Regions from separate parts of the Cupriavidus mimosae genome, predicted to be linked through region 4. Evidence: predicted binding sites of a transcription regulator. Region 4 holds the regulator's gene; each other region holds the start of a gene.
What was found. Region 4 encodes sigma-54, which starts transcription at its own class of promoters, with help from an activator protein. Its sites were predicted from a motif close to TGGCANGNAANCTGCTTT; they were not measured.

Region 1 (4,431 bases), on a different contig from region 4:
CTACTCCTCCGCGCTTGCATGGCCTTTGCACATCAAACGGTCGTTGGAGCCTTTTAGACATCCTTTGCCTGATCATGCGTCTCGTCGCAATGTTTACGCAGCGATCCGCCACCAGCCACACGGCTTGAGTAATCATTGAACCAAGATCGTGCTGCGACCTCAACAATTTCCCCCGCGTACTGCTCCACCGACTCGATGCCCGCATCGGCGAGTTCCTTACGCGGACAGATACCAATTTTCGCCACAAAAATGGCATGACAATCGTTGATCGCGCGTATGATACGTACTAGTCGTTCATCGTCACCGTACCCCCCTTGGCAATACAATTCAACCCGGCGGTAACCCACAAAGTGCGCGCCAGAGGCGCTAACTTCGAAGATTTTTAGCTCAGAGATATTCCCAAAGTGCCCATTCACGCGACCCCGGCCTTTCGTTGCAACGGCGATATTGACCTTCAGTGCTCCTGTCGCTTTCCTGACCTTGGTTAAGGCTGGCACTTCCCGCTTTGCCTCACGTTGCGCCATGAGCTCAGTCTCCGTGCGGAACTGGTACTCTTGGCGGATGTTTCGGTCATAGCCGATATCCATCTGCTCGATACTCTCCAGTGAAAACTCGGCACCGCGATCCTCATCCAAGAGTCCTACCGCGTCCGCTCGGCACTGCCGGCAATGCCGCATCAATTTCAGACCGCCCGAACAAGCTTCCTGTACTGTCCTCAATTCACGGGAGGTAGGTCCTCGTGGTCCGTGCAGGCCGAAGTACGTACCGTGCGACGGGTCGGAGATTAGCGGCATAATGTTGTGAAGGAACGCACCTCGCTGTTTCACAGCACGATTTACCTCAATCAAATGTTTATCGTTAATACCCGGAATCAACACCGAATTAATTTTCGTCAGTACGCCTCGTTCTGTTAGCATCTCGAGCCCTTGCATCTGCCGCTCATGCAACACGCACGCGGCGTCCGTCCCTGTCAACCGGCGACGGTTCCAAAAAATCCACGGGTAAATTCTTGCCCCGACAACCGGATCGATCATGTTGATGGTTATTGTCACATGATCAATGTTGTATCGGCAGATGTCATCCACAAAGTCAGGCAACGCGAGGCCATTGGTTGAGAGACATAGTTTGACATCGGGAACTCGCTCCTTAAGCAAACGGAACGTCTCAAACGTGGTTCCTGGGCTCGCGAGCGAATCACCGGGCCCAGCAACACCCACCACCGTCAGTTGCGGTATGCGACTCGCGACAACCATCACCTTCTTCACTGCCTGCTCTGGCGTCAGCTTTCTCGACGTAACGCCAGGTCGCGACTCGTTTGAACAGTCGTACTTGCGGTTACAGTAGTTGCACTGAATGTTGCAGGCGGGCGCAACCGCTACATGCATGCGCGCGTAATGGTGATGCGCTTCCTCTGAGTAGCACGGATGATCTTTTATCTTATCCCACACCCCCGGCCGCATCCCCTCGGCCTCTCCAGGCGACTCGCACTTCAACACGCTGGCTCCAACAGACGGAGTACCCTCGCCCCGTAGGGCCGATGTTCTGCTAGTTGGCATTAGGGGCACAACTTTCTCCCCGCCTTCAAAACAGGCAGCCGATGGTCGCGTGCACGCCCTATTTCGCATAACTCTTTCCTTCACATCGAGAGTAGTTGTACATCCGCCAAAAAGCGAAATCCGTGCCATCGCGCAAGGAGCATCTCGACCGGTATGAGGGCGCAGCATCTGCCGGCGTTCTATAAGTTCGACAGCAGCGCATTCGTCTTGCGTGTGGGTTGAAGCCAGCTCGAAGCTCACTGCGAAAACAGGGTAGCTAAATTGGCCTAATACGGCTCCCTCTTCTCGGCACCCAGCAGCTTGTCCGGACAGAGACATTCGCGACACGAAAAATGTGCGAAGCCCCCAACGTTTACTGACAGCGTCGCCGCTGCCGCTCTTGAAGATAGCGCTCCAGCTTATTGAACTCGGCTGGCACAACGCTTGCTCGACCGTGTAGGACCAATGAAGCGCAAAGGCAACTACCGCGATGCTTAAACCGATTATTATCGAGAGAACATTGTCCGGCCTAAAACGGCCCGCAATGAGCCTTTATCGGATAGAAGAAAATTGTGCGATTGCCGGCATACTCGCGCATGGAGAAATTCCGGAGCTGCTTACAGCAATATTTGCAATGGGTGATGAGGAGATAACGCTTATCGATGCTACTGGGGACATAAACCTCAAGCCGGCAACAACAATTTCCGGCTGCTCGACAGACACCAAGCAAATCGCTGCCCTGTGCTGCAAAGCTGAGTTTGTATACTTGTCCATCTCCGTTTCCGATCGCTATTTTAACCATCTGCGGCTGTCGCGAATTTTGGCATTATCTCTGATCGCGTACCTTATCCGGAAGATAGAGGAATGCCACACAGGAAGCTCTATTCGTATGGCAAACCTTGCGCGTCCGCACCCTTCATTCCTTGTGGAAGTCGCGCTGCGCCCGAGGATGTATGGTGAACAGTGGATCCAATTCTCCAACAAAGTTGGTGCAATTCTCCAGTTTTCGGCCTACGACCTCATTGCAAGGCTGCACGATGTAGAAATCTATTTGCAACATGATGTCGGTCTCGCTACCGCACATACACTAGCTGCGCTCAACTCCAGCGCCCCACATGTGAGCCCAGCGGTAAATGGCATGGTTCACCCGAAGGGCAAGGCAGCGCTCAAGGAAGTCGTGACGGGTTCACGGCATTTGATTGAGCAGGATACAGGTGTCGATAGTAATACGTTCGTCCAGATCTCTTCTCTTGCCCAAGATTCGTCTCACTGGGCAGTGCCGTCGAAAAAAATAAGAACGCATATGTGCTCCCATCGAGTTAGGCGTTGGGATACACACTCCCGCGTATCCCATTTCGATTCCCGGCTGAGACGATGCGACAAGCACGATGCATTGCCTGCTAAGACGCATCCGCACCCAGATTACAAAGATTCGGGTAACTCTGAGGCCGTTTTCCAGGACCGAGTAGTTACAAAAATGTTGTTATCGCGACAACGCGAGCAGGCGCCGGAGATATCAAGCAAAGCCAATGATTCCTATTCTTAGCGACCATAGGTTGTCCATGTAGCGTTAGCTAACAATAAACGTCGGCCCGTCGAAATAGCGCGGCCCGCATCTACGTCACACACCCTATTTTTAACCTACTTCAAAGATATGCAAGGACACCTCCATCAGCAGCAACACCTCTCTTCGACTGAGGACTTTTTTCGGCATTTTGACATCGCATTCGACGAAACAGTTTTGAACGTTAGCCGTCTACATATCCTAAAAAGGTTCCTCCAGTACATCGAGCAACAAGAAGAGCCTCCCTTGGACAACGGCACCGCGCTGTTCGAGTTTTATCGCAGCTTGTTGCTCAAAGCCTACAACGATTTCGTGTCGTCAACGCCAGCGGAACAGAAGGTTTTCAGGTGTTTTGGGGAGGCAGAAGCACGAAGGTACGTTAGCCTTGACAACCTTCGCGCTTCGGTGGGAAAGCGCGACACCGTCTGACGCGGAGAAGGAACCATGCATATTGTTGTCTGTATCAAGCAAGTCCCCGATTCAGCGCAGATTCGGGTGCATCCGGTGACCAATACAATAATGCGCCAAGGCGTTCCAGCTATCATCAACCCATACGACCTCTTCTCACTAGAGGAGGCGTTACGGCTGAAGGACCGCTTCGGCGGACGACTCACGGCGCTATGCATGGGGCCGCCCCAGGCCGAGGACGCGCTACGCAAGTGCATCAGCTTCGGCGCTGACGATGCCATACTCATTACCGACCGCGCTTTCGCCGGAGCTGATACGCTTGCGACGTCCTACGCGCTTGCCGCTGCCATCCAAAAGATCACGACTCAACAAACAGTGGATATGGTCTTTACCGGTAAGCAGACCATCGATGGCGACACTGCGCAAGTCGGACCTGGTATTGCGACACGGCTCGGCTTCCAACTGCTTACCTATGTATCAAGGATCGTTGAAACGGATTTAAATAAGCGTTCAATCGTCGTCGAGCGTCGTGCGGAAGGAGGCGTGCAAGTGCTTCAGACCACGCTGCCTTGTCTCATAACGATGCTTGAGAACACGAACGAATTACGTTTTGCAACACTCCCCGCGATGATACACGCGGCGGCGGTTCCGATACGCAAATGGAATCGAGAACAAGCCGGCATCACTGACTTGAATAGGATTGGGCTCAAAGGCTCGCCCACCGTAGTCAGCAAAGTCTTCGGCCCAGCGCAAAAGGACGAGAAAGCCGAAATTCTGGAAGTGGGTGCCGCGAACCTCCGCGAAGTCTCCCACAAACTTGTTCAAAAGATCCTGGCCCGTCATCCAACATTGGAGGCAGACCTGTTAATGAAGAGGTTCTCATGAATTCCCCCGTTAGTTCACACAATATGCCGAACACCACCG
Region 2 (4,431 bases), on a different contig from region 4:
CCACGGTGCCGAGGCCAGCAGCAACGCTGCGAGCAAGGCACGCAGCCACAGCTTGGCGGGAAGGGATATCGAATGGCACATGAGGGCTGGCAAGTGACGATGGTGGATAACCAGACTGGGGGTGTGCTCCCCTCTCCCACGCTGTGGGAGAGGGGAGCCGAATAGCGGCAGGCGACCGCTCCTTACATCGCCTTGTCCGGCTTGCCTTCATTGCCCGCGATGAACGGGCTCCACGGCTGCGCGCGCACCGCCTTCGGGGTCTTCCACACCACCGCGAACTGACCGTCGCCCTTGACCTCGCCGATCATCACCGGCTTGTACAGGTGGTGGTTCTCGCCCATGGTCAGGGTGAAGCCGTCCGGCGCCTTGAAGGTCTGGCCATACATGGCTGCGCGCACCTTGTTGGTATCGGTGCTGCCGGCCTTCTTCACCGCCTGCGCCCACATGTGGATGCCCACGTAGGTGGCTTCCATCGGGTCGTTGGTCACGCGCTTGTCGCCGCCGGGCAGGTTGTTGGCCTTGACCCAGGCCGCCCACTGCTTGCGGAAGGCGTCGTTCTCGGGGTTCTTGACCGACATGAAGTAGTTCCATGCGGCCAGGTGGCCCACCAGCGGCTTGGTATCGATGCCGCGCAGCTCTTCTTCACCGACCGAGAAGGCCACCACCGGCACGTCCTTGGCCTTGAGCCCGGCGTTGCCCAGCTCCTTGTAGAACGGCACGTTGGAATCGCCGTTGATGGTGGAGATCACCGCGGTCTTGCCGCCCTGCGAGAACTTCTTGATATTGGCGACAATGGTCTGGTAGTCGCTGTGGCCGAACGGGGTATAGACCTCTTCGATGTCCTTGTCGGCCACGCCCTTGCTCTTCAGGAAGGCGCGCAGGATCTTGTTGGTGGTGCGCGGGTAGACATAGTCGGTGCCGAGCAGGAAGAACCGTTTGGCGCCGCCGCCCTCCTTGCTCATCAGGTATTCGACCGCGGGGATGGCCTGCTGGTTGGGCGCCGCGCCGGTGTAGAAGACGTTCTTCGACATCTCCTCGCCTTCATACTGCACCGGGTAGAACAGCAGCGAGTTGAGCTCTTCGTAGACCGGCAGCACCGACTTGCGCGACACCGAGGTCCAGCAGCCGAAGGTCACCGCGACCTTGTCCTTGCTGACCAGCTGGCGCGCCTTCTCGGCGAACAGCGGCCAGTTCGACGCCGGGTCCACCACCACCGGTTCCAGCTTGCGCCCGAGCACGCCGCCGCTCTTGTTGATCTCGTCGATGGTCATCAGCGCCACGTCCTTCAGCGACGTTTCCGAGATCGCCATGGTGCCGGACAGCGAATGCAGGATGCCGACCTTGATCGGCTCCTTGGACTGCGCCAGCGCCAGTGGGCTGGTACCGATCATCGCCGCGGCGGCTATCGCCGACAGCTTCAGCATGTCACGTCGTTGCATCTGCAGCTCCCGTTTATGGTGTTGGTCAGGGACTACGCTCCCCGGGGTGATGCATCTGCAACTAGCGTGCCACGGCGATATCGTGCGCGCGGCGCGGCTACAGGCGGTGCGCGGGGCCGGATGCCGGCTGCCGGGCGCGTGCGCACCATCGCCGTGCAGCGAATCAGCGCACTGCGACAGTGCGTGCCGGCCGCCGCGTCCGATCCCGGTGCATGGCGCACATTGCCGGAACCGGCTTGCGCCACCGTGGCGCCATTGGCAAGCGCCGGCGTGCCTGCGCCCTGGCCCGCGCCGATTAAGCGGGCGCTTAAACCCGGATTCGAATGCATGTAAATCCGTACATTCAATGATTAAGACCGGAGCGCTGCGGCACTACGGTGGAAGATGGCCGCGGCCCAGCCTGACGACCCGGCCATGGCATTTCCCGGACCCACAAAAAAGGAAGGAGGAAACCATGCCGTACGCTGCCGACCCCCATACATCTTCCGCCGAGCCGCAGCCCCGGTTGCGCGCCACCCCACCCTGGCGCCAGCGCCGCGGCAAGCTGGCCCTGGCGGCGCTGGCGCTGACACTGGGCGCCTGCGGCGGCGGCGACGATACGCCCCCGCCGCCCCCGCCGCCCACGGTCACGCCTACCGCCGGCTGCGAGCTGGACGGCAGCACCGGCGGCCAGGCCGTGGTGCTGCCGGGCGACCCCAACGCGCCTGAGCAGGCGACCGGCTATGCGCCCAAGGTCACGGTCTACAGCAAGACCTATATGGCGGTGACCAACAACCCGGTCTCGACCAAGGCGGCATGCGACGTGCTGAAGGCCGGCGGCACCGCGATCGACGCCGCCGTGGCGGCGCAGATGGTGCTGAACCTGGTCGAGCCGCAATCGTCCGGCATCGGCGGCGGCGCCTTCATCCTGCATTACGACGCGACGACCCGGCAGGTCACCGCCTACGACGGCCGCGAGACCGCACCGGCCGCGGCTGACGAAAACTACCTGCGCTGGAAGTCCACGGCCGACCAGACCACGCCGCTGCCCAATGCCGTGCGCAGCGGCCGCTCGATTGGCACCCCGGGCACGCTGCGCGTGCTCGAGCTGGCTCACCGCGACTACGGCAAGACTGCCTGGAAGGAACTGTTCGCGCCGGCGATCAAGCTGGCCACCGACGGCTTTGCGATCCCGCCGCGCATGGCCGCCGCGATCTCGGACAGCGCCACTGTCGCCAATATCAAGCGCGATCCGGAGATGGCCGCCTATTTCCTGAATCCGGACGGCACCCCGCGCGCGGTCAACACCGTGCTGCGCAATCCCGCGCTGGCGACGGTCTTCACCGCCGTCGCCGCGGGCGGCGCCGACGCCTTTTACAAGAACGGCCCGATCGCCCAGGCCATCGTCGCCAAGATCCAGACCACCTACGACGGCAACACCACGCCGGGCGTGACCACGCTGGACGACCTGGCCAACTACCAGGCCAAGAAGCGCACGCCGGTGTGCACCACCTACCGGCAGTACGAGGTCTGCGGCATGCCGCCGCCGTCATCGGGCGGGATCGCGGTGGCGCAGATCCTGGGCATCGTCGAGAACTTCGACATGGCGGCGCAAAAGCCCACGCTGGTCGACCAGAACGGCGGCCGCCCGAGCGTGCTGGGCGTCCACCTGATGGGCGAGGCCGGCCACCTGGCCTATGCCGACCGCAACAAGTACGTGGCCGACACCGACTTCATTCCGTTGCCCGGCGGCACCTCGGACACCATGCTGAACAAAGCCTACCTGAGCCAGCGCGCCAGCCTGATCAGCACCACCGGCTCGATGGTTACGCCGGTGGCGGCCGGCAACCTCGGCGACGTGCCGCTGGCGCCGTCGATGGTGGAGGAGCGCGGCACCACGCACCTGTCGCTGCATGACAAGTACGGCAACGTGGTGGCGATGACGACCACCATCGAGTCGGGCCTGGGCTCGTACCACATGACCAACGGCTTCCTGCTCAACAACGAGCTGACCGACTTCAATGCCGATCCGGCGCCGGGCGGGGTGCCGGTGGCCAACCGGCTGCAGCCGGGCAAGCGCCCGCGCAGCTCGATGGCGCCGACGCTGGTGTTCAGGCGCAATGGCGACGGCTCGCGCGGCGACTTCTACATGACCACCGGTTCGCCGGGCGGCGCCACCATCATCCAGTACGTGGCCAAGACGCTGGTGGCTGCGCTGGACTGGGGCATGGATGCGCAGCAGGCGGTGTCGATGATCGACTTCGGCGGCTCCAACGGCGCCGGCTCGGCCATGATCGTCGGCGGCGAGCACCCCAATGTCGACACCAGCACGCCGGCCGGCGGCCTGCCGGGCGACAACGACCCGCTTGTCAAGGGCCTGCGCAACCTGGGCCACACCGTCAATACGGCGGCGCAGTCCAGCGGGCTGAGCGCCATCATCCGCACCACCATCGGCGGCTCGGCGGTGCTGGTGGGCGGTGCCGATCCGCGGCGCGAGGGCGTGGTACTGGGGGATACGTTCAAGCCCTGACGAAGTCGCGGCAAAAAAAAAGGGGCCCCGCGGGGCCCCTTTTTTTCGATGCCAGGACGCCGGTCCTTACATCACCATCATGTTGGCGTTCAGGTTGTGCATGATCCACAGCGAACCCGCCACCACGATCACCAGGATCAGCGCCGTGAACAGCAGCGCGATCACGTTGCTGCGCTGTTCGGACGAAGAGTCCAGGTGCAGGAAGTACTTCAGGTGCACGATCATCTGGACCACGGCCATGCCGAGGATGGTCCACAGGATGGTGCCCTTGTCCATGGTGCCGTCCATCACGATCTTGAACGGGATCACCGTCAGGATCACGGCCAGGATGAAGCCGATCGCGTAGCCCTTGAAGCTGGCGTGGCTGCCAGCGTGGCTGTCGTGCGCGTGCGAGTCGTGGGCGCCGTGCGCCGCCGGTGCGTTGTGTTGTGCCATCACAGATGTCCCATCAGGTAGACCACGGTAAACACGCCGATCCAGACC
Region 3 (4,431 bases), on a different contig from region 4:
GTAATCGCACGGTCGATGGTTCGCAATGATGGTACGTTTTTTGGGAAAAGCATTGGCGAAGTTATCGTGAATAAAGGAGATATTGGCTACGTCACTAGAATCGACACCTTTCTGCAACGATTCTACATCTATGCTGTTCACTTCGTCGCGGATGATCGTCGCGTTGGCATGCGCGCAAGAGAACTCTGCACTCTGGACTACTTAAATGAAGGCGTATGCGCGCCTATACGTGACCACATCGCGGGTCCACCGTCCATCACAGACGGGGGAATTTTTGACGGGGCCGTTCTAAATTCCAAGGGGGGAGTCGATCGCTAAAAGGTGCCGGCGTGCTGTTGTATGGAATCCAGACGAACCGGCGGTATTTTGCCGGCTAAGAGAAACTGCCTGTTGTCGCTGTTGTCGCGCAAGAGATCGATTCCCCGGCGAGATGTGGCGGAACCAGACCAAACGGGTAAGCTGTCCTTACAGGTCCTTTTGTACGTAATGAGTCGATTATGCTTGTCGGGGCAATGACAAAATGTGTGTGGTTTGTCTGGAGAATTTTTCAATACGCGAAGGTCAATGCATGGCGGTGAACCTGACAAATCCTTTGTAACGGAGTGTTTGCCATACACTGTGTTTCCAGTTTCTCCGTTTTTGGAGGCCAAAAATGAAAATTATGATTCGAAAGGATATTACAGGTACACTTAAGGCATATCTGCCAAGAAAGGACCTTGAAGAGCCGATAGTTTCCATGACGAAGGATCAAATGTGGGGCGGCCTCGTTAAGCTTGGGAATGGTTGGCAGTTTCAGTTACCAGAGATGGCGCCAGATACTAGGCTTCCAGTGACTGTCGAAGCTAGAAGAGTTGATTCTGGAGGCAAATGACATGGCGCTCACTGGCGATCAGATCAATATTATAACGGAATTGATTCGCAAGGAATCATCACTTCCCGAAGTTGCGGCTAAGTGGCAAAGCTGCTATCCGGATGTTCGTGCAATCCGGGTGAGCGATCTCGAAATGCGGTACGAAAGACCGGTTATAGAATTGGCTGGGCGGCGCGTCTATTTTGGTGCATCCACGGGCGTCTGCATTTCTATAACATCGGAGCCAAGCCACGCGAATATGCTGATCCTCACGGAAAATTGGGCATCCAATGAAGATGGATAACATTACCATAATATTTGAATGGGGGATTTCATAACTGAATGGATTTCATCTTTACTAAGTGAGGAAATGGCCTCTCATAGACGACCATAATGGTTTAAAAGTTGGCTAAACAACGGCTAAGTCGACCTCGGGGTCTCTTCTCTAGGACCTCTCGAATGTACGACGACTCTCCGTACGTGGTTACGATGGATTTCCAAAAAAAGCATAAGGTATTCTACATTACCGCTGGGCACGGCGTTTGCCGTTCAGTTTTACGAAATTGTCCGATGGCTAGCGTGAAGCTGCCAAACACGTCTCTGTTTCACACAGGCTGTGCCAGCCTTAATGATTCAAGTTAATAGGTCAGTGGGGGCGACGCGAGGGCGTGTTAGTTGCCAAGCGACGTATTTCGACACAGTGCGATCGGTTTGTCAGTATCGCGACGCGGACCATGGTTCATAGTTAGGGCTACAACAAGTTCCGGAAAGCCGCGATTTCGCGGGTTTTCTGGAGTTCTTAGCGACATGGCACGAAAGCTGCGCTAACGCGGTCGCGCGGACACGAGCTGGCCGATGCGTGCTTTTGAAAGAAGAAGACCATAGGGAAACACCGCAGACTGAGGACATGATCGTGGCCTTGCAAACCATGGTTTTCTAGCTACACCTTCAATTCAAAATGGAGTATCACAATGTCTAACCTTCGGCAAATTGCCTTTTATGGTAAAGGTGGCATCGGCAAGTCGACTACCTCGCAGAACACGCTAGCGGCGCTGAGCGACCTCGGGCAGAAGATTCTCATCGTTGGGTGTGATCCAAAGGCGGACTCCACACGGCTTATTTTGCATGCTAAAGCACAGGATACAATCCTCTCGCTTGCGGCTGAAGCGGGATCCGTCGAGGATCTTGAACTGGATGACGTAATGAAGATTGGTTACAAGGACATCCGATGTGTCGAGTCGGGGGGGCCTGAACCGGGGGTTGGCTGCGCAGGCAGAGGTGTTATAACGTCAATCAATTTCCTGGAAGAGAACGGCGCGTATGACGGTGTTGATTACGTTTCCTATGATGTGCTCGGCGATGTCGTCTGTGGCGGTTTCGCGATGCCAATACGTGAAAACAAGGCCCAAGAGATCTACATTGTTATGTCTGGCGAGATGATGGCGATGTACGCCGCAAACAACATTTCTAAAGGAATTTTGAAGTACGCAAATAGCGGCGGCGTGCGCTTGGGTGGGTTGATCTGTAACGAGCGAAAGACGGACAAGGAACTTGAGCTAGCAGAATCGCTGGCGGAGATGCTAGGCACGAAGTTGATACACTTCGTGCCTCGCGACAACGTAGTCCAGCATGCAGAACTGCGTCGAATGACCGTCATTGAGTATGCGCCAGACTGCGCTCAGGCAGGGGAGTATCGTGCGCTTGCCGAGAAGATCCATAACAATGGCGGAAATGGTGTTATTCCGACGCCAATCACGATGGACCAGTTGGAGGATCTCTTGATGGCGAAGGGGATTCTGGTGCAGATCGACGAGTCAAAAGTTGGGAAGACTGCGTCAGAACTTACTGCCTAGTCAGGCTTGAACGACAGCCGCCGTGCACGCACGGCGGCTATTTGCGACGAGCATGTTGATTACCTATGGACTACGCGATGACCACGACGGTTGAGGAACGGAAGGCCGCTAACAAGGCCCTCATTGACGAAGTGCTACGGGCTTACCCTGAAAAGATGGGAAAACGACGGGCCAAGCACCTAAGTTCATTCGAGGAAGGCAAGCCAGATTGCGGGGTGAAGTCGAATATCAAGTCGCTGCCTGGGGTCATGACGATTCGCGGGTGCGCGTATGCTGGATCAAAGGGCGTGGTATGGGGGCCGATCAAAGACATGATCCATATAAGCCATGGGCCCGTTGGCTGTGGCCAGTACTCATGGGGATCGCGTCGCAATTACTACGTTGGCACCACGGGCATCGATACGTTCGTTACTATGCAGTTCACCTCTGATTTCCAGGAGAAGGACATAGTGTTCGGAGGTGACAAGAAGCTTGACAAGATCATTGATGAGATACAGCAATTGTTTCCGCTCAACAAGGGGATTTCTATTCAGACAGAATGTCCGATTGGTCTTATCGGCGACGACATTGAGGCTGTCTCAAAGAAGAAGAGTAAGGAGTATGGCGGGCACACCGTCGTACCTGTGCGCTGCGAGGGTTTCCGTGGTGTGTCGCAGTCACTCGGTCATCATTTGGCAAACGACGCGATCCGCGACTTTGTGTTCGATGCTCACTCCAATAAGCGTCTCGCGCTTGAATCGACACCCTATGACGTTGCTATCATAGGCGACTACAACATTGGGGGAGACGCGTGGTCAAGTCGAATTCTTCTTGAAGAGATGGGTTTGCGGGTCATCGCACAGTGGTCGGGTGACGGTACATTGGCGGAACTAGAGAACACCCCAAGGTCAAAGCTGAATTTGTTGCATTGTTACCGATCGATGAACTACATCAGTCGACACATGGAAGAAAAGTATGGCATCCCATGGGTAGAATATAATTTTTTTGGTCCCACAATGATTGAGAAAAGCTTGCGTGAAATTGCAGGTCGATTTGATGATGCGATTATGGAAAATGCAGAAAAGGTGATCGCTAAATACCGCAAGGTATCTGATGCCGTCACTGCGAAATATAAGCCTCGGTTGCAAGGTAAAAAGGTGATGCTCTTTGTAGGTGGATTACGCCCGCGGCACGTTGTAGGGGCATACGAGGATCTAGGCATGGAGGTTATCGGAACGGGGTATGAGTTTGCACACAATGACGATTACCAACGAACGACGCATTATCTAAAGGATGGCACACTCATCTATGATGATGTGACGGGGTACGAATTTGAAAGATTCGTAGACCGGGTGCGCCCCGACCTTGTCGGTTCTGGTATCAAAGAGAAGTACGTATTCCAGAAAATGGGTGTACCGTTCCGTCAAATGCATAGCTGGGATTACTCAGGCCCTTATCACGGCTACGACGGATTTGCGATATTCGCCCGTGATATGGACATTGCCATCTCAAGTCCTGTATGGAACCTCGCGAAGACGCCGTGGAAAGATCGAACATGAGCACAGAGATCGCAGCGGCGGGCGCGTCTAGCGAACGTTTATTTGGAACTTACGTACAGGAGTGAGTGATGCCACAATCGACTGACAAAATTCTCGACCATGAACTACTCTTCCGGGAGCCGGAATACAGGGCGCTCTTTCAGAATAAGAAGAAAGAGTTTGAATTTAAGGATCCCGAGGAAAAGATAAG
Region 4 (4,431 bases):
ATCGGCAATGCCCGCATGGCGCGGCTGCAGGGCGCCAAGCTGGTCGACGAGATCCGCGGCGCGGTGCTGACCTACGACAGCCGCAAGGAGCTCTATACCGCGGCGGGCGGCGGCAGCGGCGATGCCGCCGCCGCCAACCCGTCCGGCCGCGTGCGCGCGGTACTGTCGCCGCGCCAGGACCAGAAGTCCGGCACCGCAGGCGGCTCGCCGCTGGACCTGAAGTCGGCGCCCGCGCCCGCCAACAAACCCTGACCGTACCCATGACCGATACCGCCACCATTGCCGACCAGCCTGTCGTCGAAGCCAACTCTGTACTGCCCGGCGGCAGCACGCTGGTCGTGCGCCACCTGAAGAAGCGCTATGGCTCCCGCACGGTGGTCAAGGACGTCTCGCTCGATGTGAAGAGCGGCGAGGTGGTCGGCCTGCTCGGCCCCAACGGCGCGGGCAAAACCACGTCTTTCTACATGATCGTCGGCCTGGTGGCGCTGGACGAAGGCGACATCGTGCTCGACGGCGACCACATCAGTGGCCTGCCGATCCACGAGCGCGCGCGCATGGGGCTGTCGTACCTGCCGCAGGAAGCCTCGGTGTTCCGCAAGCTCAACGTCGAGGAGAACATCCGCGCGGTGCTGGAGTTGCAGCAGGACAAGGGCAAGCCGCTGGCCAAGGCCGAGATCGAGCGCCGCCTCGATGCCCTGCTCGACGACCTGCAGATCGCGCACCTGCGCAACAACCCGGCGCTGTCGCTGTCCGGCGGCGAGCGCCGCCGCGTGGAAATCGCGCGCGCGCTGGCGTCGTCGCCGCGCTTCATTCTGCTCGACGAACCGTTCGCCGGCGTGGACCCGATCGCCGTGGGCGAAATCCAGCGCATCGTCAGCTTCCTGAAGGCGCGCAATATCGGCGTGCTGATCACCGACCACAACGTGCGCGAGACGCTCGGCATCTGCGACCACGCCTACATCATCAGCGAAGGCACGGTGCTGGCAGCTGGCCAGCCCGAAGACATCATCGCCAATGACGCCGTGCGGCGCGTCTATCTGGGCGAGAACTTCCGCATGTGACAAGACGGCTGCCCGGCGCGGGCTGCCATGGCCGCGCGATGCGGAGAGCCAGCGGCGATCACGGCGCATTAGCGATAGCAATTTCCGTTCCAACATCGGAAAGATGCGCATAAAATAGGTCGCATGAAACCGTCGCTACAGCTCCGCCTCTCCCAGCACCTGGCCCTGACCCCGCAGCTGCAACAGTCGATCCGGCTGCTGCAGCTCTCCACGCTGGAATTGCAGCAGGAAGTCGAACAGGCGCTGACGGAAAACCCGCTGCTCGAGCGGGAGAACGACTGGATCGAAAGCCCGCTGCGCGTGGCCGCCGATGGCTCGGTCAACGTACAGAGCGCGCCCGCGCCCGCCCCCGCCGAGCCCCAGGGCAATGGCGATGCGCGCGCCGAGGGCGCTGCCGATGACAACTACAGCGACAACAGCAGCGGCGACGACTACGGCAACAGCGACTGGAGCCTGGATGACTTCGCCCGCCGCCCGCAAGGCGACGAGGACGAAAAGACGCCGATGCAGCTGCGCGATGCCGAGCCCACGCTGCGCGAATACCTGATGGAGCAGCTGACGCCGCTGAAGATCTCGGCGCGCGACAAGGGTCTCGCCATCTTCCTGATCGAATCGCTCGATGACGACGGCTACCTGAGCGCCTCGCTCGAAGAGATCTGCGCGGAGCTGCCCGAAGAGCTGGAGTTCGACCCCGACGAAGTCCACGCCATCCTGACGCTGCTGCAGAGCTTCGATCCGGCCGGCGTGGGCGCGCGCAATGCCGCCGAATGCCTGGCGCTGCAATTGCGCCGCCTGACCCACCCGCAGCGCGAACTGGCGCTGACCATCGTCACCCATCACCTGGAACTGCTGGCGGTACGTGACTACACGCGACTGAAGAAGGCCCTGCAGGTCGATGAAGTCGCGCTCAAGGCCGCGCATGACCTGATCCGCTCGCTCGCACCCTACCCGGGCCACGCGTACAGCCGTCCCGAGGCCGATTTCGTCGTGCCCGACGTGTTCGTGCGCAAGAGCGGCGGCGGCTGGACCGCGCAGCTCAATCCGGATGTGATGCCGAGGCTGCGCATCAACGATATGTATGCCCAGATCCTGCGCGGCGCCAAGGGCGAAACCGGCACGGCGGGACTGCAGCAGAAGCTGCAGGAGGCACGCTGGCTGATCAAGAATATCCAGCAAAGGTTCGACACGATCCTGCGTGTCTCGCAGGCCATTGTCGAGCGTCAAAAGAACTTTTTCACCCACGGTGAAATCGCCATGCGCCCCTTGGTTTTGCGGGAGATTGCCGATACACTGGGTTTACACGAGTCAACCATCTCCCGGGTGACGACCAATAAATATATGGCTACGCCGATGGGTACTTTCGAACTGAAGTACTTCTTCGGTAGCCACGTGTCCACCGAAACCGGTGGCGCGGCTTCATCAACGGCCATCCGCGCCTTGATCAAGCAACTGATAGGAGCCGAAGACCCGAGGAATCCCCTTTCCGACAGTCGCATCGCCGAACTGCTGGGCGAACAGGGCTTCGTTGTCGCACGCCGCACCGTCGCCAAGTATCGTGAAGCCTTGAAAATCCCCGCAGTCAATCTCCGCAAGTCTTTGTAGCCGAGCCCACCGCCTGCCTGGTGAGGCTCTTTCAGAAGGAGAAGCGCTATGAACTTCAAGATCAGTGGACACCACCTGGACATCACGCCCCCTCTGCGTGAGTACGTGGAAACGAAGCTGGAGCGAATCGTCAGGCATTTCGATCAAGTCATTGGCGTTAGCGTGCTGCTCTCTGTCGACAATCACAAGGAAAAGGACCGGCGTCAGTACGCGGAAATCAATCTGCATCTAAAGGGCAAGGACATCTTTGTCGAGGCGCATCACGAAGACCTGTATGCGGCGATCGACGCACTCGTCGACAAGCTGGACCGTCAGGTGATTCGCTACAAGGATCGCGTGCAAGGCCACGACCGCGAAGCGGTCAAGTACCAGATGGCCGCAGCGCAAATGCAGCAATAAACCCGTGCCCGGCAGCCCCGCAGAGGGCTGCTGAACCAGGATTCCACAGGCAAGCCGCGCCCCGAAGCGCGGCTTTTTTGCGCCCTTGCGCCGTGACGGGTGTGTGGCAGCGGAGCAAAGCCCTGCCACGCATGAAGGTCCGAAATGTTCGCAAGCGCAGCGCCAAGGTGTATGCTGCGCCATACAAAGAGAGAGAAATCGTGGCTGCGCCTGCTCGCGCTGCACCGCACAATGCAAGGGTAGCCGCTGCTCTATAATGGGCCGGACGTCTTCCCCGCGCCGGCAGCGGTCGGGGAGCCAGCCGCTGCCCGGCGGAACGATCCGCCCGCTAACTGACATCCTGCGCATCGCCCATGAATCGTTTGGCCAAATTGCTGCCACCCGGCAACATTACCCTCGACGTCAGCGTCACCAGCAAGAAGCGTGTGTTCGAGCAGGCCGGGCTCCTCTTCGAGAACAACCATGGCGTGGCGCGCGCCATCGTTACCGACAACCTGTTCGCACGCGAGTCGCTGGGCTCGACCGGACTGGGCGCCGGCGTGGCGATTCCGCACGGGCGCATCAAGGGCCTGAAGCAGCCGCTGGCCGCGTTCATGCGACTGGCCGAGCCGATCCCGTTCGAATCGCCGGACGGCAAGCCGGTGTCGCTGCTGATCTTCCTGCTGGTGCCGGAACAGGCCACGCAGCAGCACCTGGAAATTTTGTCCGAGATCGCGCAACTGCTGTCGGATCGCGACATGCGCGAGGGCTTGGCGACGCTGCCCACGCCCGATGCCGTGCACGAACTGCTGATCGCATGGCATCCCTGATCCACTGATTCCCCCGGAGCGGGCCGGCACCAGACCGGGCAAGCGCCACGCGCTTCGAACACCGCCTTACCAGCCATACCGCATGGAACTCACCGGCGTCACCTCCCAGTCCATCTTCGACGACAACGCAGCCGACCTCAAACTCTCGTGGATCGCCGGCCTGGAGGGCGCGGACCGCGCCTTTGACGTTGAATTCGCCCGCGAAGCGACCTCCGCCGCAGACCTGGTGGGCCACCTCAACCTGATCCACCCGAACCGGATCCAGGTCCTCGGCAAGCCCGAAATCACGTATTACCAGCGGCTCGACGACGAGACCCGCAAGCGCCAGATGGGCGAGCTGATCCTGCTGGAGCCGCCGTTCCTGGTGATTGCCGACGGCATGGAGCCGCCGCCGGACCTTGAACTGCGCTGCACGCGCTCGTCGACGCCGCTGTTCACCACGCCGGTGTCGTCCGCCGCGGTGATCGACCATCTGCGCCTGTACCTGTCGCGCATCTCCGCGCCGCGCGTGACCATGCACGGCGTGTTTCTCGACATCCTGGGCATGGGCGTGCTGATCA

Region 1: the regulator sigma-54 is predicted to act here: its motif matches at 1,667-1,684, upstream of nifB (nitrogenase cofactor biosynthesis protein NifB).
Region 2: the regulator sigma-54 is predicted to act here: its motif matches at 1,494-1,511, upstream of urtA (urea ABC transporter substrate-binding protein).
Region 3: the regulator sigma-54 is predicted to act here: its motif matches at 1,659-1,676, upstream of nifH (nitrogenase iron protein).

Annotation. Positions count from the first base shown of each region.
Region 1 covers NZ_JALHRY010000031.1:8,308-12,738, reverse strand. The annotation lists gene nifB (nitrogenase cofactor biosynthesis protein NifB) at 54-1,625, opposite strand; gene MKD50_RS29255 (hydroxymethylglutaryl-CoA lyase-like TIM-barrel protein) at 2,026-3,081, shown strand; gene MKD50_RS29250 (nitrogenase-stabilizing/protective protein NifW) at 3,190-3,528, shown strand; gene MKD50_RS29245 (electron transfer flavoprotein subunit beta/FixA family protein) at 3,544-4,392, shown strand; gene MKD50_RS29240 (electron transfer flavoprotein subunit alpha/FixB family protein) at 4,389-4,431, shown strand, end outside.
Region 2 covers NZ_JALHRY010000006.1:304,026-308,456, forward strand. The annotation lists gene urtB (urea ABC transporter permease subunit UrtB) at 1-81, opposite strand, end outside; gene urtA (urea ABC transporter substrate-binding protein) at 183-1,439, opposite strand; gene MKD50_RS14045 (gamma-glutamyltransferase family protein) at 1,894-3,948, shown strand; gene cyoD (cytochrome o ubiquinol oxidase subunit IV) at 4,015-4,383, opposite strand; gene cyoC (cytochrome o ubiquinol oxidase subunit III) at 4,383-4,431, opposite strand, start outside.
Region 3 covers NZ_JALHRY010000031.1:13,259-17,689, forward strand. The annotation lists gene MKD50_RS29270 (nitrogen fixation protein NifZ) at 1-318, shown strand, start outside; gene nifT (putative nitrogen fixation protein NifT) at 653-871, shown strand; gene MKD50_RS29280 (hypothetical protein) at 873-1,154, shown strand; gene nifH (nitrogenase iron protein) at 1,822-2,703, shown strand; gene nifD (nitrogenase molybdenum-iron protein alpha chain) at 2,781-4,241, shown strand; gene nifK (nitrogenase molybdenum-iron protein subunit beta) at 4,310-4,431, shown strand, end outside.
Region 4 covers NZ_JALHRY010000005.1:126,333-130,763, reverse strand. The annotation lists gene lptA (lipopolysaccharide transport periplasmic protein LptA) at 1-252, shown strand, start outside; gene lptB (LPS export ABC transporter ATP-binding protein) at 261-1,061, shown strand; gene MKD50_RS11250 (RNA polymerase factor sigma-54) at 1,185-2,663, shown strand; gene hpf (ribosome hibernation-promoting factor, HPF/YfiA family) at 2,712-3,062, shown strand; gene MKD50_RS11240 (PTS sugar transporter subunit IIA) at 3,416-3,871, shown strand; gene hprK (HPr(Ser) kinase/phosphatase) at 3,954-4,431, shown strand, end outside.